Regions from separate parts of the Gracilibacillus sp. JCM 18966 genome, predicted to be linked through region 1. Evidence: riboswitches for the same ligand, from Rfam matches in the RefSeq annotation. Region 1 holds a riboswitch; each other region holds the start of a gene.
The links. A riboswitch is a leader RNA that binds a small molecule or an ion and turns the genes downstream of it on or off. The one in region 1 is predicted to bind S-adenosylmethionine.
Positions count from the first base shown of each region.

Region 2: it holds a riboswitch for S-adenosylmethionine, as region 1 does, so the genes downstream of both, ACZ5N5_RS06880 (OsmC family protein) here and ACZ5N5_RS18650 (PLP-dependent aspartate aminotransferase family protein) in region 1, are expected to answer to the same signal.
Region 3: it holds a riboswitch for S-adenosylmethionine, as region 1 does, so the genes downstream of both, ACZ5N5_RS10060 (SDR family NAD(P)-dependent oxidoreductase) here and ACZ5N5_RS18650 (PLP-dependent aspartate aminotransferase family protein) in region 1, are expected to answer to the same signal.

Region 1 is NZ_AP043883.1:3,807,919-3,815,854, reverse strand. It holds gene ACZ5N5_RS18670 (hypothetical protein) at 1-269, shown strand, start outside; gene ACZ5N5_RS18665 (DUF7010 family protein) at 273-857, shown strand; gene ACZ5N5_RS18660 (N-acetylmuramoyl-L-alanine amidase) at 1,115-2,233, shown strand; gene ACZ5N5_RS18655 (hypothetical protein) at 2,247-2,324, opposite strand; SAM riboswitch class I at 2,618-2,731, shown strand; SAM riboswitch class I at 2,805-2,911, shown strand; gene ACZ5N5_RS18650 (PLP-dependent aspartate aminotransferase family protein) at 3,014-4,810, shown strand; gene ACZ5N5_RS18645 (aliphatic sulfonate ABC transporter substrate-binding protein) at 4,844-5,845, shown strand; gene ACZ5N5_RS18640 (ABC transporter permease) at 5,950-6,723, shown strand; gene ACZ5N5_RS18635 (ABC transporter ATP-binding protein) at 6,736-7,473, shown strand; gene acsA (acetate--CoA ligase) at 7,496-7,936, shown strand, end outside.
Region 2 is NZ_AP043883.1:1,418,581-1,426,516, reverse strand. It holds gene ACZ5N5_RS06895 (glycoside hydrolase family 13 protein) at 1-211, opposite strand, end outside; gene ACZ5N5_RS06890 (SLC45 family MFS transporter) at 295-1,662, opposite strand; gene ACZ5N5_RS06885 (hypothetical protein) at 1,862-2,050, opposite strand; SAM riboswitch class I at 2,079-2,185, shown strand; gene ACZ5N5_RS06880 (OsmC family protein) at 2,272-2,712, shown strand; gene ACZ5N5_RS06875 (sodium-dependent transporter) at 2,732-4,072, opposite strand; gene ACZ5N5_RS06870 (hypothetical protein) at 4,149-4,385, opposite strand; gene ACZ5N5_RS06865 (sigma-70 family RNA polymerase sigma factor) at 4,382-4,891, opposite strand; gene ACZ5N5_RS06860 (hypothetical protein) at 4,878-5,249, opposite strand; gene ACZ5N5_RS06855 (MOSC domain-containing protein) at 5,311-6,024, opposite strand; gene ACZ5N5_RS06850 (endo-1,4-beta-xylanase) at 6,193-7,936, shown strand, end outside.
Region 3 is NZ_AP043883.1:2,095,284-2,103,219, forward strand. It holds gene abc-f (ribosomal protection-like ABC-F family protein) at 1-533, shown strand, start outside; partial or broken gene ACZ5N5_RS10055 (Na+/H+ antiporter NhaC family protein) at 577-1,872, opposite strand; gene ACZ5N5_RS10060 (SDR family NAD(P)-dependent oxidoreductase) at 1,898-2,662, opposite strand; SAM riboswitch class I at 2,735-2,835, opposite strand; gene ACZ5N5_RS10065 (hypothetical protein) at 3,040-3,744, shown strand; gene ACZ5N5_RS10070 (dihydrofolate reductase family protein) at 3,874-4,476, shown strand; gene ACZ5N5_RS10075 (amidase) at 4,478-5,911, opposite strand; gene ACZ5N5_RS10080 (pectate lyase family protein) at 6,284-7,285, shown strand; gene ACZ5N5_RS10085 (Ger(x)C family spore germination protein) at 7,591-7,936, opposite strand, start outside.

The DNA.
Region 1 (7,936 bases):
TTAAGACAAGTGGTGACTTCCCGTCAATTCAAGACATTACCTCCAATGAAGATTTTTCAGAGTTTCATTTAAGTGTTGATAGAGAAGGGTATGAAAATAGTATGGACGGTTTTGCTGTGCTGGGAATTGGAATAACAGGAATGATGTATCAACTTTATGATGGAGCATCTCCAGATGACTATGATGTCACGATCAATGTTAAAGATTCTAAATCAGATGAGGTATTTGACACCATTCATTACCCAGAAGATATGCAAACAATGGAGTAGCTTATGAATGATGAAAATTTTAAAAAAGAAGGGGAAATTAGTTTGCAAATTAATGATCTCCGTAAAAGATTATCGATTAGTGGGAAAAATGGTGTTTCCTTTTTGTTGTCAGCTGTAATCATTTGGTTAATTATTACCATAATATTTTTACAACCAATCACACTAGAACTAAAAAATATTTATATGTTATTCTCAACGGGATTAATGTTTCCTTTATCGATGGGTCTTTCCAATCTCTTGAAAGCAGATTGGAAATTTGAAGGTAATCCCTTAGGTAAGTTAGGAGTATTCTTGAACATTGCTCAGCTCGTATATTTTCCAATTCTTTTTTGGGCGATAGGTAAAAGCCCAGAAGAAGCTATTATCTTTTTTTCCATCATTACAGCAGCACATTTTTTCCCTTATGGATGGTTTTACCTTTCAAAGCCTTATTTTATAATGGCTCCAATTGTATCATTTGCTATTATCTTAATTGGATGGAATTTAAATCAGAATGAGTTGTGGTTAATACCGTTTTCTATGATCATATTTTTGCTTATTTTAACTATACTTCTTTATATTGATTACAGGAAAAAATTGAATTCATAACGTTTATTCCATTAGTACAACAATTTAAGCCCCCTCCGGGTGCATTATCTTATAAAAGAGCTTCACTAAAATCGTTTAATCGATGTAGTGGGGCTTTTTTATGTATAAATAAATGATCTTTATTCATGGAGACTATTCAGTAATTATGACTAATCATCATATTTTCTACAAAAATCGATAAAAAATAGGTTTAGTATTGGTCACTTCTGGGTATCAGAAACTATCGAGTAAATCCTGAAAAAGGAAGTGATATTGTTTTGATAAAAAAGAGTACAGCCATCATCTTATTTTTATCGTTTTTCTTTGTTTTCCCTTTGATTATAGAGGCAGAGGGGAAAACATATCATGTGGGAGCAACAGATTTACATGTGCGCTCAGAGCCATCTTTAAATGGACAAATTCTTGGTAAATTACAAGCTGGAGATCAAGTACAAGTGTTTGATGAGGCATATGGCTGGTATAAAACCTTTTATAATGGGAAAGAGGCTTGGATAGCTTCACAATTTTTAATGGTGGAAGAGCAAGAGCGAGCAGCTACTAATGATAGTTTAAACGATGTTTCTATTACTGCCACTGGTGTTCGGATTCGTTCAGGACCAGGTACAAATTATCCTATTATCGGTTTTACAACAATTGGAGAGTCTTTTTCGGTCGTTGATACTGAAGATCAATGGATAAAAGTAGATTTAAAGAATGGTAAAATTGGATGGATTGCGGGCTGGTTGACGAATCATCAAAGTACCACATACATACCTGAAGAACCATCAGCCCAGGCTACGTCAGATACAGAGCAATCTGTGGAACAAACAGCTACTACAACTACGGTAAGCAATGAGCAGAACTTAAATGGCTTTAATATTGTGCTCGATCCAGGGCATGGTGGCATGGATCCTGGAGCCATAGGACTTGGGGGTATCTTTGAAAAGGATGTCATTATGGAGGTGCTTTCTGAGATAGCAAGTGAGCTCCGTCAAGCAGGTGCAACGGTATTATTAACGAGAAGTAATGATAGCTATGTAGATCATGCCACCCGCTTGAGAATAAGTCATGCTTATCAGACTCATGCTTTTATAAGTCTACATTTTAATGCAAGTCCAATAGTTTCTGCTAATGGAATTAGCACACACTATTTTGGCCCAGATAGTAAAGAGCTTGCCTATGAAATGCAGTCCTCTTTATCTCAACATGTCACAATGAGAGATCGAGGGGTTCGAAGTAGTAATTTCTATGTACTAAGAAACAATCAAAATAAAGCACTCTTATTAGAAATGGGATTTATTACGAATCCTCATGACTTACTCACAATCCGAACAAGCGACTATCAAGATAACTTAGCAGAAGGGATCACCAAAGGTCTTTTAGCTTATTTTAAATAGAGAAGTGGCTGCATCAAATGGATGCAGGCGTTTCTCTATCATCGGAAATATTAATAACGGCAATGCGTGCACCTTTCTTGGCTAATTGCAAGCATGTTTCTCGTCCGATACCACTTTCACCTCCTGTTACGATGGCAACTTTTTTTTGTAGTTGATCATAATAAAACCTCTTTCTAGGATGAGTATGCGCTATTTTTTTGAAAACATAAATGAATGGATTAAAAAAAAGCTATTTCATGTCGATATAAATCATGAATACTCTTAAAAGAAAAATATTCAATAATTTATAAATACTTGTTGACAGTGGTGGTCTACCATGCTAAAGTATGTAATAACTAAATTAAATATAAGTAATCCACTCGGAATTACAATATTTGACAATAAATCTTATCAAGAGAGGTGGAGGGACTGGCCCTATGAAACCTCGGCAACCATTAAGCACAAAAGCTTAATAAAGGTGCCAATTCCACTAAGTGATCATGCTTGGAGAGATAAGAGAGCGAATTATTCACACTGAATCCTCTCTATCTCCATGTAGAGAGGATTTTTTGATCCGATAAAAATTAAATAGCTCTTATCAAGAGAGGCAGAGGGACTGGCCCGATGACGCCCAGCAACCATTAAGCTTCAGCTTAAAAGGTGCTAAATCCTGCAGGAAACATTCCTGATAGATAAGAGGGAGACAGCTGGTAGATAACCAAAGCCTTCTTCTTGTCGAAGAAGGCTTTTCTTTATACTTATATTAATTAAATGAATGGAATATTCAAGGAGGAAACTAACATGACAGCTTTTAAAAATTCAACGTATGATGCGGAGACCTTAAATTTACACGGTGGTCAGGCGCCTGATCCAACAACAGGTTCAAGAGCAGTGCCTATCTATCAATCTACTTCGTTCGTTTTCCATGACACAGAACATGCAGAGAGACTATTTGCACTTGATGAACCAGGAAACATCTATTCAAGAATTGGTAATCCAACTGTCGATGTTTTTGAGAAAAGATTAGCCCTTTTAGAAGATGGCGTTGCAGCAGTTGCAACAGCTTCGGGGATGTCAGCCATCACCCTATCGATCTTAAATCTAGCAAGTGCGGGAGACGAAATTGTTGCAGGTGTGAACTTGTATGGCGGAACCTATAATCTGTTTGCTGTAACATTACCAAGATACGGAATCAACGTAAAATTTGTAGACCCAACCGATCCTGAGAATTTCCGTCAAGCCATCAATGAAAATACGAAAGCAGTTTATGGTGAGATTATCGGAAATCCTGGCCTTCAAGTATTGGATGTAGAAAAAGTTTCAGAGATTGCTCATGAGGCAGGTGTACCATTGATCGTTGATAATACATTTGCCACACCTTATGGTTGTAAACCAATCACATTAGGTGCTGATATTGTGGTTCATTCTGCGACAAAATGGATAGGTGGTCACGGTACATCGATTGGCGGAATTATAGTTGATGGAGGTCGTTTTAACTGGAATTCAGAAAAATATCCTCAATTTACTGAACCAGATCCGAGCTACAATGGAATTCGTTATGCAATAGACTTTGGAACATTAGCATTTATCACAAAAGTGCGTGTCCAGTTATTGAGAGACTTCGGTGCGGCACTTAGCCCATTTAATGCCTTCCAGTTACTACAAGGATTAGAAACACTTCATTTAAGAGTGGAAAGACATAATCGAAATGCTCAGGAATTAGCAGAATATCTAGAAGAACACGAAGCGGTGGAATGGATTCGATATCCAGGATTGGAAAGCCATCCATCACACGCACTAGCGAAGCGTATTTTGAACAATGGCTTTGGCTCAATCATTGTCTTTGGTATTAAAGGTGGACGAGATGCAGGTAGAGATCTAATCAATAATGTTTCTCTATGGTCCCATGTAGCCAATGTTGGAGATGCTAGGTCATTAATTATTCATCCAGCTTCTACTACTCATCAACAGTTAAGTAAAGAGCAATTAGAGGAAACAGGAGTAACAGAAGAGCTTGTTCGTTTATCTGTAGGAATCGAATCAATTCGTGATATTCAAAATGATCTTGATCAAGCACTTGCCAAAGCAACAGGAATCGGTGCAGATGAAGCAAAACAAATCGTCGTAAATGATGAAGGGGTAATTAAATGGGCATTAAATTCTCCATATGAGCGGGTAATCGAGAATGGGGAAGAGGTGACTCGCCAAAAAACATTGGCTATTGTTGGTCTGAGTGGGAAGGAAGCAAGACCGAGCTACCGTCTAGCAAGAAAAATGCAACGTCTTGGATATAAAATTATTCCAGTTAATCCAAGGGAAACAGAGATTTTAGGAGAAAAAGCATACCCAGATTTAAAAAGTGTTCCTGTTCCTATTGACATTGTACAAGTTTTCCGTAGCCCTGATGCTGCGGTAGAAGTAGCAAAAGAAGCGGTGGAAGTTAAACCAAAAGTATTCTGGCTACAGGAAGGTGTTGTTTCACCAAAAGCAGAAGAAGTGGCAAGAGAAGCAGGGTTACAGGTTGTACACAATAGATGTACGTACAAAGAAGCCCAGCGGTTAAGAGGAACAATTTCCACTTATGCTTGTGAAATTTAATAGAAAAGAAAATAAAAAAGGGGACAATCTATCATGAAAAGAATACCATTAATAGATTTACGTAGTTTTTTAGCTATCGCGCTTTTTGGTTTCATTCTTGTTATTGCATCAGGCTGTGCAGCAGAAGGAGAAACAGAGGGAAAGCCTGAAAAAATCCGTTTAGATTATGCTTATTATTCGCCAACAAGCTTAGTATTAAAGAAATTCGAATGGGCAGAAGAAGTTTTTGCGGAAGAAGATATAGAGGTGGAGTGGACATTAAGTCAAGGAAGTAATAAAGCATTAGAGTTTTTAAGAAGTGATAGTATTGACTTTGGTTCATCGGCAGGTGCTGCAGCCTTAATCTCTAAGGAGAGTGGTGCACCAATAGAGAATGTATACATCTATTCGAAGCCAGAATGGACGGCATTAGTAACGAATGAAGGCTCAGGAATTGAATCCATTAAAGATTTAAAAGGAAAGAATGTTGCAGCAACTATGGGAACAGACCCCTTCATCTTTCTAGTAAGAGCATTGGATTCAGAAGGCTTAACGATTAATGATATTACATTGACTAACCTGCAGCATGCAGATGGTGGTTCAGCCCTTGTATCAGGCGATGTAGATGCATGGGCAGGGCTTGATCCACATATGGCAAAATTAGAATTAGAAGAAAATGCGCAATTATTCTTCCGTAATGCAGACTTAAACACGTATGGCTTTTTAAATGTTCGTCAAGAGTTTGCAGACAAATATCCGGAATATGTAAATAAAGTAATTGAATTGTATGAGCGCGCTCGTAATTGGGTTTTAGAGAATCCTGAAGAAGCAGCTCAACTATTAGCAGAAGAAGCAGATATAGATTTAGAAGTAGCCAAGATACAAATGGAACGAAATGATTTTTCTAATGCAATACCTGGTCAAGTTCATGAGGATGCGATTGTGGAAGCAGGAAAGGTATTACAGGATGCGGATGTACTAAATCCAGATGCGGATGTAGAAAAATTAACACAAGAATTAATCAATCCTGAATATGCAAAAGAAATAATAGAATGAGATGGTAGGGAATTAGAGGGGGAACAATCATGGCAGATAACCAAGAATTAACAAGTGGAGCCTATATAGATAAGGTTAATCAAAAAGATGATAAGGCCAAGAATATGAACAAACATTCAACCGTTAAGACAATTTTACTTGGCAGTATCATCCCAATTCTATTAATTATTGCTTGGGAGCTAGTTTGTCGTGCAGGTATTGTTCCTTCTTATCAGCTCCCAGCACCATCAACTATTGTAGAAAAAATTTATAACATGGCCCAAGATGGTACACTATGGGGGCACATTGGTATTACGACATATAGAGTGTTTGTTGGATTTATTTTAGGAACAGTCATAGCAATTATATTAGGTTCATTTGTAGGTTTTTATAAAAAAGCAGAGCAATTATTTGATCCATTAATTCAAGCTTTTCGTTCTATCCCTTCCTTAGCATGGGTACCACTCTTTATTTTATGGATGGGTATTGGTGAAACATCTAAAATAGTGATGATAGCAATTGGGGTATTTTTTCCTGTCTACTTAAACATTGTAAGTGGAATTATTGGAGTTGATCGCAAGCTGATTGAAGTGGGAAAAATGTATGGACTCAATACATTTCAGCTAATAAAAAGAATCATACTTCCTGCATCCATGCCATCCTTTTTAGTTGGCATGCGCAGCGGCTTAGGCCTTGGCTGGATGTTTGTTGTGGCAGCAGAATTGATGGGAGCCAGTCAAGGTCTTGGATTCCTGCTTACCTTCGGTCAAAACATGGCACAGCCTGAAACGATTTTAGCTAGTATTATTTTGTTCGCCATTATCGGTAAATTTACAGATTGGATACTGAAAAAAATCGAAACAAAATCACTTCACTGGCAGGATCGCATGGGACAATAACAGGAAGGAATGATGGACTTGAGTTTAGCTTTACGAAAGGTAAGTCGTACATTTAATGGAACAACAGCAGTGAAAGATGTCAATCTTGAGGTCAAGCCTGGCGAGATTATCGGCCTATTAGGCACAAGTGGTTGTGGAAAAAGCACCCTACTTCGTGCCATTTCCGGTTTAGATGCAGAATACGATGGTGAGATAGAAATCAATGGAAAAGTTTCAAAGGAAATACATGATACTACTGGTTTTATCTTTCAAGAGCCCAGACTTTTACCATGGTTAAATGTATTAGAGAATGTAACATTTGGCTTGAACGGTAAAAGAAAAGATAAAGAAAATCGAGCGATTGAATATTTAGCTAGTGTTGGTCTAAAAGGGAAAGAAGCATTGTATCCAAGAGAGTTATCAGGTGGAATGGCACAAAGGGTAGCTATTGCCAGAGCTTTAGTAACATCACCAGAAATTTTATTACTTGATGAACCGTTTAGTGCATTAGATGCTTTTACGAAAATGCAGCTACAGGATTTATTGCTTGATGTGTGGAAATTATATCAATCTACTATCGTATTAGTGACCCATGATATTGACGAAGCACTATACTTATGTGATCGAGTGATTATTCTTCGGGGACAGCCAGGGGTGGTCAAAAAAGAAATAACTATTGATCAAACAAGACCAAGAGATCGAGCAAGTGAACAATTAGCCAAGATAAAATCAGATATACTAGCATCACTTGACTTAAACCATAGAAGTTAACCGTTGTAAGGGGGCATAACACGTGACACAACAACTAGTGAAACCTATTCCAAGTTTCGAAGCAGACCACAATTTAGCCAATTATGAACAAATTCAAGCGTCATTTGATTGGAAAGAAGCAAAAAATTACCTATCGAATGCTGTGAAGCAAGGAAAGATCAATGCTGCTTATGAAACGATTGATCGCCATGTAGAAGAAGGCTTTGGTAATAAGATTGCGATACATTATATAAATGGAACAGAGCGAAAGTCCTATACATTTAAAGAAATAAAAGATAAAACAGATCATTATGCTAGGATTTTAAAAGAAAAGGGAGTCAAAAGAGGGGATCGTGTTTTTGTATTTTTACCAAAAACAGCAGAATGCTATATAGCAATCTTAGCGGTTATCAAAGTAGGAGCAATCGCAGGGCCGCTTTTTGAAGCCTTTATGGAAGAGGCGGTAAAGGATAGGATGAATGAT
Region 2 (7,936 bases), 1.8 Mb from region 1:
AATCAGAAATATCGTAGCCATTATCATCATTTGGAGATTTATACATTGGACATATCCAGATGACATCGATTCCTAGGTCTTTCAAATAGTCGAGCTTTGATGTTACTCCTTTTAGATCTCCAATTCCATCCTCATTACTATCCATGAAGCTTCTCGGATAGATTTGATAGACAACACTTTCCTTCCACCACTTTCTACTGACAGTCCGCATCTCTATTCTCCTTTATCTTTTAATCTATTTGAAAAAATGGATGTATCCATTTTTTATATGTTCGTCCATGCTTATCTGTTCCCTTACGATTTTGCTAAGGTTTCTCTGATTGTTCCAACCGACAATGCCCCAATTATGAGGAAAATTCCTGATAATAAGATCATGGCAGGCATCGACGACCCAAGTAATGGAAAAATGGCAAAGCTTACACAAGAGGCAATAATTTGTGGTAAACAAATACTACCATTGAACAAACCGAGATATGTCCCCATATTTTCCCCTGTTAATGCATTTGTAAGAATCGTAAATGGAAAGGTCATCATGGCTGCCCAAGCGATTCCTATTAGGGTAAAGGAGATAACTAAAAGCCATTGATGTTGGATAAAGAATACGGAACTAAATCCGATTCCTCCAAGCACTAAACTAATCGCATAACCCAGCTTTCTTCTTTGGTTAGAAATACGTGATAGTACAAGTGACCATAGTACTGCAGCTACGGATTGTACTGCGGACAAGATGCCGAACCAGTTACCTGCAGCTTGATAAGCAGAGCTGGAAGGATCTGTCGTATTCCACACATTCGCCGCAACAGCACCTGTACCATATGTCCAAAGATATTGAAAGCCCATCCAACAAAACAATTGAACAAGTGTAACTGTCCAAAATACTTTTGGAGCACTGCGGAGTAAGCCAAACATACTCGTTTTTTTCTTATGCGCATCTTCTCTTATTCCGTGGTAAAGAGCATATTCCGAAGGGGAATATTCCTTCACCTTAAATACCGTAAATAAACTACAAATGATTAGAACTACCGCACCGACATAAAAGGAAATAACCACTGATGGTGGGACAACTCCCTTAGGCGCAGTGTTGGAAATACCTACTGCAGTTAGTAAAAATGGGAAAATACAAGCTAAAACAGCCCCGCTATTCGATAGGAAGCTTTGAATCGAATAAGCGAATCCTTTTTGCTTTTCATTGACCATATCTCCTACCATCATCTTAAATGGCTGCATTGCAACATTAGATGAGAGATCCATAAATAAAATCGTTACCGCCCCAAACATTAAAGCAAGCATGGAACCAAACCCAAAACCAAAGCTTCCCGCATTCGGCAATAAACACATAACTATTACAGAGACAATGGAACCAACTAGTAAATAAGGGATTCTCCGGCCGAGCCTCGGCATCCACGTTCGATCGGATAAATAACCAACAATCGGTTGAACGACTAACCCTGCAAGTGGCGGTAATATAAAGAAAAATCCTAATTTAGTAGGATCTGCTCCAATCGTTTGAAAAATTCGCCCCATGTTGGCACTTTGCAAGGAGAATGCCATTTGTACTCCTAAAAAACCAAAACTAATCAACCATATCGTACTGATTGGTAGATTCGGTAATTGTTGTTTTACATTGCTTTCTTCTTCTGTCTTAATTTCTTCTGCTAACATAATATCCTCCTTAAACCTAAACCTCTCATTTATCCGCTTTCAAAATGCAATCGATTGCACATAAGCTTTCATTTGTTCTAAATGGTTTTTTGTTACGATATATAAATACTATTACTTTTTTAATCGAGCAATTCATATTATATCTGAAATTATTTTATAGCGCAATCGATTGCATTAATGTTCCTAATATTTCTTTTTTCTATAAATCTATTTTGATTAGCATATGAGGGGCTGTTTGCAATATATCTTGGTGAACGCTCCTCTTCCTAGCTAGATTGCCAAGATATATCTTTTTATCTTGACTATCTCTCCTCTCCATAGCGAGATGAGCAAAATATATTTTTTCGACAACCTGTTCTTCACTAAGTTGATGTTTTTCTTTTTTCATGATATAGTCTATGAAACTATATGGATATTTCTCATCCAGAGAGGGGGAGGGACTGACCCTATGATCTCTCGGCAACCAACTTTTATTCAAAGTATGGTGCCAACTTCAGACGTATTTTAATACGAAAGATGAGAAGGAAAGCAATTATACTATCGGTAATCAGCCCTTCTCCCCTTTTTAGAGAAGGGCTTTTTCACATCTTACTTTAGGAGGAAACAAGCATGGCTATTCACACATTTAAAGCAACAGCAACATTAAAGGAAAAGGTTTTAGTAGAAACGGAATCCCGAGGACATAAGGTGATGGTTGACGAACCTGCATCCCTTGGTGGCACTGATACTGCAATGAACCCAGTAGAATTATTACTTTCTGCATTAGGATCCTGCCAATCGATTGTGGCACGTACGTATGCTGAAAAATTTGATATTGATCTAAAGAATTTCCGTGTTGAATTAGAAGGGGATATTGATCTGGACGGATTTTTCGATAAGGGGGATGTGCGCCCAGGATATTCGGAAATAAGCTCAACCTTTTACATTGATACTGATGCTCCAAAAGAAAAAGTGGAGGAATTTGTCACATTTTTAGAGGAGCATTGTCCAGTAGGTGATACGATTCAAAACCTTGTTAATCTTTCCTCTACCACTGTCATAAAAAAATAACCATCTCTCCTTGAGATGGTTATAACTTCCATATCCCGATCAAATTCACATACACTATGAGAATCGTGACCGGTACAATCCAAGTCATGACAACTCTCCAGATTTGATACCAGCCATTGGATAGGTTGTTAGACATCTTAAACTGCTCTTCCACCAGCGCTTTATCCATTCGATGAATGATAAACATCGCAATAAGTAAGCTTCCGAGTGGTAGCAAAATATTACTCACTAAATAATCTGTTGCATCAAATACTGTTTTATTAAAGACCATGAAATCCTTTAGAATACTGGAGGACAGGGCTGCTGGAATACCCGCAATGAACATAACAAGTCCTGAAATCCAGGTCACTTTCTTTCTCGATCTTTTTCCATTTTCCGTGAAGGCAGATACGATAATTTCTAATAAACTAAAGGAGGACGTTAAAGTCGCAAATAAAAATAATAATAAGAATAGACAGAAGAATACTTCCCCGAAAGGAATTTGAGCAAATACTGTCGGCAAAATAATAAACAATAAGCCCGGCCCTTCTGTAGGCTCAATTCCAAAGGCAAACACTGCCGGGAAAATAGCTAATCCCGCTAATAAGGAGACGAAAATATTCATCACGACAACAGAGGAAGCAGATGCCGGGATACTCACTTCTTTTCCTAAATAAGAGCTATAGGTAACCATACAAGAAAAACCCACTGCTAGAGCAAAAAAGGATTGACCAAGCGCATAGAGAATTCCCTCTCCTGTTAGGCTAGAAAAATCTGGATTTAGAATAAAAGAGATCCCTTCCGCAGCCCCTTGTAGAGTGAGGGAACGAACGACAAGGATAATAAAAAATAAAAACAATAATGGCATCATATATTTATTCGCTTTTTCAATCCCATTCTTTATTCCAAAAGAAATGACAGCAACATTAATGAGTAAAAACAGCGCTAACCCTGTTAACGTAATGACGGGCGAGGAGGTGACAGCGCCAAATAATTGCTCATAATTCGCTCCATCCTTAATTACTTGACCAACAATAGACTGAGCACTATAAATCAAGACCCAACCACCTACCACACTATAAAAGGAAAGCAATAGAAAGCAGCCTAATACACCTAGCTGACCGATCATTTTCCAATGGCTATTTGGCGCTAAGGTTCTATAAGCCGTGATCGCTTCTTTTTTCGCGCCACGCCCAATTACAAATTCTGATATTAGCATCGATAATCCAATCACAAGGGTGAAGACAATGAATAATAGGAAAAATGCTGCTCCTCCATTTAGTCCTGCCTGATATGGAAACTTCCAAATGGCACCTAGTCCAATCGCAGCACCAGCGGAAGCCATAATAAACCCAATTTTGGATGACCATTGTTCACGCATCGCAAACACTCCTTTTCATATAAAGACTATTATAAACTTTATATGGTCTTAAGGGAAGTGTAGGATTGTTCCTTGATTAGATTAAAAACATCGTAGGTAGAAGTAGGATGAATATCGCAAACAATGGATATAAACCAAGCTTGATCGTAGACTTCTCATGTATGGAAAGGAACTCCAAAGGACTCTTCACAGGCTTACAGATCCAGTCTGCTAGCTGATCTAGCTTGTTTTTTTTCAGTGGTATCTGAGGGATTTCTACATGAAACTCCTCTAACCTTTCTTTGAGCTCTTCTGGTATTTCTTTTTTATTCATGCCGTTCCCTCCAATAGCTCTTTTAATCTTTTCAACGAAGCATGTAATCTTGATTTGACGGTCCCAATAGGTATTTCTAGTATTTTCGCAATTTCTTTTTGACTTAAATCATGATAATAGGTTAATAAAATGATTGCACGCTGATGCTCAGGTAATTGCTTGATAGCTTCTTGGATCGTAAGTTTATCAATAGACGACATGCTTTCATGTTGGGCTTCTTGCTGGTATAAAAATGGCAAAAGCTTCTTCCAGCGTTGCCTCTTATTCAACCGATTAATCATCAATTGATAGGCCATGCGAAATAAATAGGTCTTGATCGAGGATTTTCTCGCATCAAATTGATGTTGATATTTATGAAAACGCAAAAAGGTATCCTGGACGATATCAATACTTAGCTGCTCCTCCTGACAGTAACGGTAGATAAAAAGATAGATAGGGGTTTTGTAAGAAACGAACAATTCCTCAAGGCTGTATTGTTCTTCTTGCTCCGCCTTATTCAAATTCATCTGGCCACCGTTTTTTTATTCCCTTAAGTACATAAACAATTCTAGAGATAAGCCAAATAATGGTGAGTAAAGAAAATATAGCGGTCTGATGAAGAAAAAATTGCACCCAAGGGCTTTCAATATTATCTCCGCGAAGTAAAACAATACATAAACCAATCAGGCAGAGATACGTATATCCTGCAACTACAATATTAATATTATCCCATCTCGTCCATTGAAAATAAATATCTGTTTTCTTAAAATCAATTTTGCCTTGTGAATCCTTGACCACCTTTTTGTTTAACGTAGCGATAAATATTGCGAAAACATTTCCTAAGATCACCACAACAACTGTACTGATTAACCAACCTAATGTCATATTGTCCTTCCTTTCCTTCTTTTACTTACTTATACAAGTAAGTAGATAGAAAGGTTCACTTCTAATTTTTATTTGGACCAAATACACGTTTATCACTAGAGGATGTCTTCTTTCCTTTCAACCTTTTCGACAGGGTCTCTTTCCAGCTTTCCGCTAAGAATGGACAGGAAGCTAGTTCCTCTACGAGAGCTAAATCATCTTTTTTACGATACATCACTTCATTACATTGAGCAATCGTCCATTTAGGGTAAGGTCGCTCTAGCAAAATTAATTCCTGTTCTGCTTGAACATAGCCTTCTTCCAATACGCGAAAATACCACCCTGTTCTACCTGTCTCCTGTATCTGCAGAGCAAAATCCATGATGCGATATCGTCTTGCAGGCTTCCAGCACGGCCTTCTCGGTTGAGCCACTTGGATAACTGCCTCACCAAATCGGTAGGTGTCTCCTATACAAACACGCTGTTCATCTAAAGATTCTACCGCTAAATTTTCCCCCATTGCACCTATTCCAATCTTTTCTATCCCTTGTTCTTTGCGCCAATAGTCATAATGATGGGTTGAATAGGCAAAAATTGCTTTTTCCAGACCACCATGATTTTTCGTATCTGCTACCTCATCACCTGCTAGTCCCGTTTTGCTAAGCCACTTCCTCCCTTCTACACTTTGCTTAAAAATAGCACTCTCCCATTCACGATCCATTTTGTCTTTAGCTTCTGGACTTCCTAATTTTTTCACTTTGCCTGTTAATAATTTTCGAATAATTGGTGGGTTCATTTCATCTCTCCTCTGACAGAATTATGTAAGGTAATATCTATTCTATGGAAATTTCTAAAATTTTTAAAGAAGCTTCTTTAATTTTTCTGGTTATCTGTTAAAAATCAAAACGATATAATAAGAGTGGTGGCTTTTATGTAAGCGTTTAAAAAGAAGGGAGATTGCTTAATGAGTAAGAATTTTAAGAAAATGACATCATTACTGCTTATATCTTTATTAGTCTTACCAGCTGGATGGATGCCCTCTACTATCCATGCTCAGGAAAAGGAAGATATCCCTGTCCTTCTTTATCATCGGATCGCGGAGAATCCGACAATTGAATGGACAGATACTAGTTTGGAAAAATTTAAAGAAACCATGGCATATTTGCATCAGAATGGCTACAATACGTTATCGTCAGAGCAATATGTTCGTATCATGAATGGGGAGGAAAAAGCTCCAGAAAAACCAATCTTGTTAACCTTTGATGATGCTACTCCTGATTTCATAACAAACGCACTACCTATTTTGAAGCAATATAACATGCAGGCCGTGCTATTTGTTGTTAGTGATTGGATTGATGGAGATTATAGCATGACAAAGGATCAGTTAGAAAGTCTTGTAAATGAAGAAAGCATCAGTCTAGAAAACCATTCGAAAACACATGATCAAGAGAACGTTTGGCATGAAGAGATTGCCATAGAGCAAGCATCAGCTGAAATTGCTGCAGCTAATCAATATTTGAAATCTATCACTAACAAAGATCCTGTACTTATGGCATATCCATATGGTACTTACAACGGGGAAGCAGAAGCAGCTAATAAAGAAAATGGTATAAAATATGCCTTTAAAGTAGGTTATCCAGATGGCAGTCCTTATTCAATGGGTCGACATTATGTCTTAATGGATACAACGCTCGAGGAAATCGCGCAATGGATTGGTGGTCCAGCTCCAGAAGAGCAAGAGCCTCCTGTCCAACAATTTTCGACCATCGATTATGAGGACCAATCAATGGAAGGAATCGAGGGTAGATCTGGTACAGAAGTTCTGGCTGTAACCGATGAAGCTAATCACACAGAAGGCGGTTCCTTTGCACTAAAAGTAGAAGAAAGAACAGAGACATGGCACGGTCCCGCATTGCGAGTCGATCCATATATAGATACGGGAGAGGAATACAACATTTCTGTGTGGGTGAAGCTGCTCTCAGAAGAAAGCACTGAGTTACAGCTTTCCACACAGGTTGGGCAAGGTGACAATGCAAGCTATCATAATTTGGATGGAAAAACGATCACTACAGAAGATGGCTGGGTACAGCTACAAGGGAGTTATCGATATAGTAGTACAGGAGATGGTTACTTAACCATTTATGTCGAGAGCACAAGCAGTACAGCTTCCTTCTATATGGATGATATTACATTTGAACCAGCTAATTCTGGTGGTACGGATATTGAGAAGGATTTACCTTCTATAAAGGATGTCTACAAGGATGATTTTCTCATCGGTAATGCTATTTCCACCGCAGAATTGGAAGGCTCTCGACTCGAGCTTTTAAAAAAGCACCATCAGTTAGTAACAGCCGAGAATGCGATGAAGCCAGCCTATGCTTATAATGAGCAGCGAAAATTTGATTTTACAGCAGAAGATGAGCTTGTAGACAAAGCACTAGAGGAAGGCTTTCAAATCCATGGACATGTGCTTGTTTGGCACCAGCAGTCAGAGGAATGGCTCCATTCTGACGAAAATGGTCAACCATTGAGCAGAGAAGAGGCACTAAACAATCTAAGAAAGCATGTCCAAACAACAGTGGAGCACTTTGGTCCAAATGTAATCTCATGGGATGTCGTGAATGAGGCGATGAACGATAATCCTCCGAATCCATCTGATTGGAAGGCATCCTTACGCCAATCTGGCTGGTATAAGGCTATTGGACCTG
Region 3 (7,936 bases), 1.7 Mb from region 1:
ATAATGGAACAGGAAAAACTACGTTATTAAAGTTAATCTTAGGACATCTTAAAGCAGACAAAGGAGAGGTAAGGATCGGGAGTAATGTGAAGATTGGCTACCTGTCACAGCATACTTTTTCTAAAATGGTAGACAGAACGGCAATCGATGTCTTTCGTGACGAAGTGAAAGTAACAGAAGCGGAGGCAAGACAGATATTAGCAAAATTTCTATTCTACGGCTACAGTGTATTTAAAAAGGTTTCCCAGCTAAGTGGTGGAGAAAAAATGAGGTTGAGATTGGCCCAGCTTATGTATCAGGATACCAATTTATTGATCTTAGATGAGCCTACGAACCATTTAGATATAGATTCATTGGAAGTATTAGAGGAAACGCTTGAACAATACGAAGGCACCATTCTTGCAATATCCCATGATCGTTACTTTCTAAATAAATTATTTGATAGGATTTTCTGGATCGAAGATGGGCATGTGCATGTATGGGAAGGAAACTATGACTGGGCTAAGCTAAAAATGAGTGAGAAAAGAACTTAGCAAAAAAAAATGCCGCATGAGTAAAGACTTCATGCGGCTAAATTTACTGTTTCACTTTTCTACGAGGGAATCCAAACAAAATGGCAGTAATTCCACAAATTCCAAGCAATATTGGATAAAAGGAATAAGGCATAATACTTAAGGGTGATATCGAAGCAAGTCCTGCCACTGCCAGCATTTGGCCACCATATGGTACGATTCCTTGCCAACAAGCGGCGAAAATATCAAGAATACTTGCCGATTTTCTTGGGTCAACATTATACTTGCTTGCAATATCTTTTGCTAACGGCCCCGTCATTATAATGGAAATCGTGTTATTGGCAGTACTAATATCTGCTACACTAACAAGCCCAGCGATACCAAATTCAGCCCCTTTTTTCGATTTGATCTTGTTAGAAACTACATGAAGTAAATAATCTATCCCTCCATTGTATTGAATAATTCCGATTATTCCTCCGATAAACAATGCTACAATTGCAATATCCTCCATATTCAATACGCCTTGTGATGCAGCCTAGAGCAGAGTTGAACCAGTGTAGGAACCATCTATGATACCAATCGCACCAGCAAGGATAATCCCACCGATTAACACAATTACCACATTCACTCCTAAGATGGCTACGATTAATACAGCAAGATAAGGTATAACTTTCGCAAGATTATAAGAATAGTCCTCCAATTGATTGATATGACTTCCTGAAGTAATGAACCATAATATAAGTGCAGTAATCAATGCGCCGGGAAGAACGATAAAAAAGTTTGTTTTAAACTTATCGCTCATCGAAGTGTTTTGGGTTCGTGCGGAAGCGATCGTAGTATCCGAAATCATCGATAGATTATCACCAAACATAGCCCCACCAATCACAGTAGCCATTGCTAATGCCATAGGAATATCCGTTTGATCAGCAATACCAATTCCAATAGGAGCAAGTGCGACGACAGTTCCCATCGATGTCCCCATTGTAATGGAGATAAAACAACCAATTAAAAATAATCCTACCATTAAAAGGTTTGCAGGTAGGAGGGAAAGCCCAAGGTTCACGGTCGCATCAACTGCGCCCATACCTTTTGCTACTTCCGAAAAGGCACCTGCAAGCACAAAAATGATGCACATTAGCATAATATTTTCATGCCCAGCCCCCTTTGTGAAGATTTCAATTTTTTTAGCTAGTTTTACTTTGCGATTCATGAAAATGGCAACAGCTGCCGCAATAATGACCGCCACATTCAGTGGCATATTAGAAAAATCCTTTGTCAACACTCCTGTGCCGATAAATAACAATATAAATATGAGTAAGGGGAATAATGCCGAGGCCTTCCCTTTAGTCTGTTGAGTCATGTTGTATTCCTCCTGTTTATATAGGTTAATGCATGGTCATGCCACCAGTTATGTTAATTGCTTGTCCTGTCATGTAATTCGAATATTTTGAGGCTAAAAAGACCACCACATATGCGACATCTTCAGGAGTTCCTGTTCTTCCAAGTGGCACCTGTGAAAAGTCCTCTTCTCTAATTGCTTCTTCATTCAAACCCCTCAAATTACCACCAATCACTCGTTCTTTACGTTTCATGTCCGTTTCAATAATACCAGGACAGACGGCATTCACATTAATTTGGTCTTGCGCAAGCTCGAGAGCCATCACTTTAGTAAGCCCAATGACTGCATGCTTAGAGGCAACATAGCTCCCCATTAGGCGATAGCCGTTTTTTCCAGCCTGTGAAGCAATATTGATAATTTTACCTCCAAAGCCTTGATCCTTCAGTTTATTCGCAACGACTTGGCTACATAATTGCACACCTTTAGCATTTATATCCATTGTTTTATCCCAATCTTCTTCTTTTATCTCCGTAAAGTAATCCATTGTCGAAATGCCAGCATTGTTCACTAGGATATCTATTTTTCCAAAATGATGAATAACCTGTTTTATCATATTATGGACATCATTTTTGTTAGAGACATCTGCCTGGAAATAGAATAAATTTTCATCATCTGTCTGCTTGGTTTCTTGAATATCAATAGCGGCAACCTTTGCGTTAGATGATAAAAGAGCCTGAACAATAGACTTTCCAATACCGTTTGCTCCACCTGTAACGATGGCGACCTTTCCAGATAAATCAACTTTGAGCATAGAATAACCTCTTTTCTATAATAAAAAACCCTCTTCAAAAGCAAGAAGAGGGTGAAGTAAGATGAATGTCTCTTCTTATCTGTTAGCTATTTGCTACTGGAATTGGCACATTACTCTTAAGAGTTGTTGCCGAGGATTCATAGGGCCAGTCCCTCCCCCTCTCTAGATAAGAACATATAGGAAAGTTAATGCTCTTTAGTTTACAACTAGAAACAAGTTATAGTCAAGTGTTTCACTAGGAATTACACCTGTAAAATTTGCCATTCTTTCGTTAATCATTCTCTCTGCTACTAAACGATGGGAAAAATATTGAATGAATGACAATTTAATGGTAGGTTATAAGAGTGATATAATATATTATTTTAAGAGGTGATGGAATGGAGAAGCATAACACCGAAGATTTACAACAAACGGAAGTAGCAGAGGAACAGGAAACAGAAAAGGAACGATTTGTTTCAAATGAGGAGAAAAAAGAGAACAATTCCTCCATAAATTTTGATTTTGGAGAAAGTGTAAAAGAGACAAAGGGTATTCTGAAGGATGCGATTTTAAGACCACATGCTATCGTGAGCTCTACTCGAACAATCCGTATGGAAACGAGTGCACTAATTTTATTATCATTATCATTATTGATAGGTATTTGTTATTTTCTTTTCTATAAATTTGGATTTGAGGGAATGCTCAGCTTATTTGCAGATGTGGGCGTAATGTTTATCATAACGAGCATCTTATCTTGGATGATTACCTTTGCAATCGGCTATTTTTCTCTTTACTTACTTTTAATGTATTTCGGAGATCGTAAAATGGATCATAAAGAATTGTTAACGAAATATGCGATTGTGAATATTCCTTTTACATTAGTTTTTTGTTTAGTGATTTTATTTTTCGGATTTTTAATGGTAGATTTGTTTGTCGTTACATATGTTTTTGCCTTAATGCTCTATGGGGTAATTCATATTTATCTTTACCTTGTACATATGAGAAAACCGAAATTTGATTTGTACTGGACAATTGCGGGCTACCTATTAGTCTTAATTGTTGCTACACATTTATTGAATGGAATTGATTTTTCAGCATTTTAAAAAGCAGGAGTACACCTCTTGCTTTTTTATTGTTTAGCTAACTCTGTCACTATTAGCAAGATACAAGAAATTTCTCCTCGGAATATATGTTAAGCTAAAGATAAAGTTTTGTTTGAAAGGTGGAGGATAATGGGCAAAGTTGTTTTAGATATCTCGATGTCTCTGGATGGTTATATTAGTGGTCAAAATGATAGTCAGATCCAGCCATTAGGTGATGGTGGAGAGTTTATTCAAAATTGGTTATTTGATGGTAATGAATCAAGCAGTTATAACGATTTCTTCAAGCTTTCTAGTACAAATAAAAAAGTTTTTGACAATACGGTAGCTAATACAGGCGCGATGATAGTTGGGAGGAGAACCTTCGATATTGTAAAAGGATGGGGTGGAAGTCATCCAATTCAAGGTATTCCTATCTTTGTTGTAACACATCAAAAACCAGATAGTTATATAGAAGAGAATACAACGTTCACCTTCGTTACAGATGGGATAAAAAGTGCAGTTGAGCAAGCGAAGAAAGCAGCGCAGGATAAAAATATTAGTATCGGGACCGCACATATTGCACAGCAATGTATTCAAGAAGGTCTATTGGATGAAATGCTACTACATGTATCGCCAGTTCTGCTTGGTGGAGGAATTCGCTTATTTGAGCAAAATAGCAAAGTAAAGCTTAAAAATATAGAAACGATTGCTGCTGATAATGTGACTCATCTAAAATACAGTCTCTTGTATTAATTTACAAGAGACTTTTTCTAATCTTTTTATAATGATGAAACCAAGGCTGTCTTTCTTCGATTTGGGCAGCTAGCTGAAGTAACAGGTCATCTTCACCGAGTCTAGCAAAGAAGTGGGTCCCAACCGGTAATCCATCTTCAGTCCAATAGGTTGGAACACTCATTGCAGGCTGTCCCGTAGCATTAGCAATTGGCATTAGTGGATTGTAATCTAGCATATTATTTAACATTTGTTGATAGGCCGTTTGCTTAGTCTCTTTGTTTTCTCCGATTTTTTTTGGTAACTGATTCAAGGTTGGAGTCATCCATACATCTATTTCTTCAAAGAATTCTAATATTTTTTGTGCTTCGCTTTGAATATAAACACGTGACTCCTCATATTCTAGGGCTGATAAATTTTTACCGAATTCCAAAATCTCATAAGTAAGCTTTTCTACATTATCACGATTCACCTCTTGGCCTATCATTAGTCCAGAATGTTTTATAATGGTAGAGCCACTTCCAAGCCAAATATTAATAAAGTGATGTGCGAGTGAATCTAAATCAAATGTTGGCATTTTGTCCACGACTTCATGTCCCAAATCCTTCATTAACTCTACTGTTTCTTCCATATTCTTTCTTGTATCATTGTCAAATGAAACATGAGAATTAGTCTGATAGCGAACAGCAATCTTTAGTTTATTTGTTTTTTTCGTTACGTTCTCTAAAAAATTCGTATATGTCTTGAAGCTTGGATATATTGTATGTTTTCCAACTCCATTTAAGATATCTAACAATGCAGCACTATCCCTAACAGACCTTGTAACTGCATGATTAATGGAGAAATGATTCACATAAGGGCTATATGGCAAACGCCCTCGGCTTGGCTTAAAACCGAACAATCCGCAAGCAGATGCTGGAATTCGAATCGATCCTCCACCATCGTTAGCATGAGCAAAGGGTATTAATCCAGCGGCTACGGCTGCTGCGGATCCCCCACTTGAGCCACCTGGAGAGCGTTCGAGATCCCAAGGGTTTCTCGTTGGACCGAAAAGCTCGGGCTCAGTGGTAGGAAGAAAGCCAAATTCAGGTGTATTGGTTTTTCCAAGGAAGATGAGGCCAGCTTGTTCAAATCGGTTAACAATTTCATCATTTTCAGGTGCGATGACATCCTGGAGCATAACAGAACCACTTGTATGCCTAGCCCCTTTAATGGCATTTAAATCTTTTATCAGAAATGGAAGTCCCGCAACTTTTCCATTAGTAGCTTGCATTTTCTTTGCTTGTTCTCGACCACTTTCAAACATTTCGAGAACCACTGCATTTAGTATCGGGTTATATTTTTCTATTTGATAAATATAAAAGTCGGTAAGTTCAACGGGAGTAAGTTCTTTATTATCAAGTAGCTGTTTTTGACCTAGTGCATCTAATCCAAGTAAATCATCAAATTGTTTCAATTGTAGACCTCCTTGTTTTTAGTAATTCATTTAGAATAGCATAACAGAAAAAATGAACCTACGATATAACCCTAGAAGTAATAATCATTATGTTAGCTATAGACTAAAATAGCCAAAAAAAGGTATCTGCAAAAATTGCGGTATATCCATGTCGTATTTTGCTGAATTCATCAACAATGATGGTCATTTTGTACTAAAAAATAAACACCACTCACTTCTGATGGTTAATTATTACATAAATAACATTTATCTGAAATAATGATTATTTACTGTAAGCGCATACATGATATGATGAAACTATCTTTAAAGAAAGGAGGGCTGAAGTTTAGAGACGGAATATATAGAACAAAAAAATGAAAAGGACGTGAGAAAATGAAGAGAAAAAATTTTGTTAAATTGCTTGTAACTAGTCTAATTTTCACTCTTCTTGTCGGTTTATCATTTCAATCTGTTTCTGCAAGTACACCGGATTTTAGTATGACGGGCTTTGCTACCTTCGATGGTGGAACCACTGGTGGAGAAGGTGGAGATACGATAACAGCCCAAACTGGAGATGACATTATCCAGGCACTAAAGAATAAGGATGATAATACCCCACTAACGATTTATGTTGATGGTACGATTACACCAAACAATACATCAGATAGTAAGATCAATATTAAAGATGTCTCTGATGTTTCCATTTTAGGTGTTGGTACAAATGGAGAGTTGGATGGAATAGGAATCAAAGTATGGCGAGCAGATAATGTGATCATTCGAAACCTCACGATCCATGAAGTTAGAGCTGGTGATAAGGATGCCATCAGTATTGAGGGTCCTTCTAATAATATATGGGTAGATCATAATGAACTGTATGGTGACTTAAATGTAGATAAAGATTATTATGATGGTTTATTTGATGTTAAAAGAGATGCCCATAATATTACATTTTCTTGGAATTATGTGCACGACAGCTGGAAAGCAATGTTAATGGGCTCTTCCGATAGCGATGATAGTGATCGAAATATTACCTTTCACCACAATCACTTTCAAGATCTAAATTCACGTGTTCCTGCTTTCCGTTATGGAGAAGGTCACTTATATAATAATTATTTCGAAGGGATTATTGATACAGGAATCAATGCTCGCATGGGCGCTGAGCTACTGGTAGAAAACAATGTCTTTGAGGATTCTAAGGATCCATTAGGTTATTGGTATAGTGACGAAACTGGCTACTGGAATGTCTCCAATAATCTATATATCAATAGCACTGGTAGTCAACCAACCACATCAACAACAAATTATACTGTTTCCTATAATTACAATCTAACCCCTGTAGAGGATGTGAAAGCAATGGTAACGCAGTATGCAGGTGTAGGGGTAGTTCAGCCTTAATGATAAGGGGCTGGGACATAACTAATCAGCAAGCGGTATAATCCGAACATTATTCTGCTTTAGCGTAGTCAAAATACGGAGACTCCTGTGGGAACAGCACGAGCTGAAGATCCACTTTGTAAAGCGGTTTTCTTTGCAAAGTTAGCTGAAGCCGTGCCCACGGAAAGCGGAGTATTTTGACGGAGCGGTATCCGTGCAGAACTATTAACGTTCGGATTTTCCTTTCTTTACTTACTCTTTCGTCCCAGCCTCTTGATAAAATAAAGAGAGCATATATGTTTTGACGTTGTGCACGGTTTAAGAGTTTATTGCTTTATCCCAGTATTAATTAGTTTTACATCCACATTAAAATTAATTGTGGTTTCTGGAAATTTTTGGTGCCATTCCTTTGCAGTTAATTTCCCGTCTTTTTTATGTGCCCGATATATGCTACCAAGTCCAAGTGGATCAGAGTTAGCATTTTGTAAAGTAGCTAAAAGCTTTTTGTACTGCCTTTTTACTTCTTCTTCTACTTCTTTTTCTAATAAATTGGCAAACTGTTCATTCTCGTCCTTAAAGGTTTCTGATGTTTCGTTTAAAATGACTTTAAGATTTACATCTGTTTGGTAAGACAATTCCTTAATGTCGGTTAACCTTGTCTTACTTTCTCCA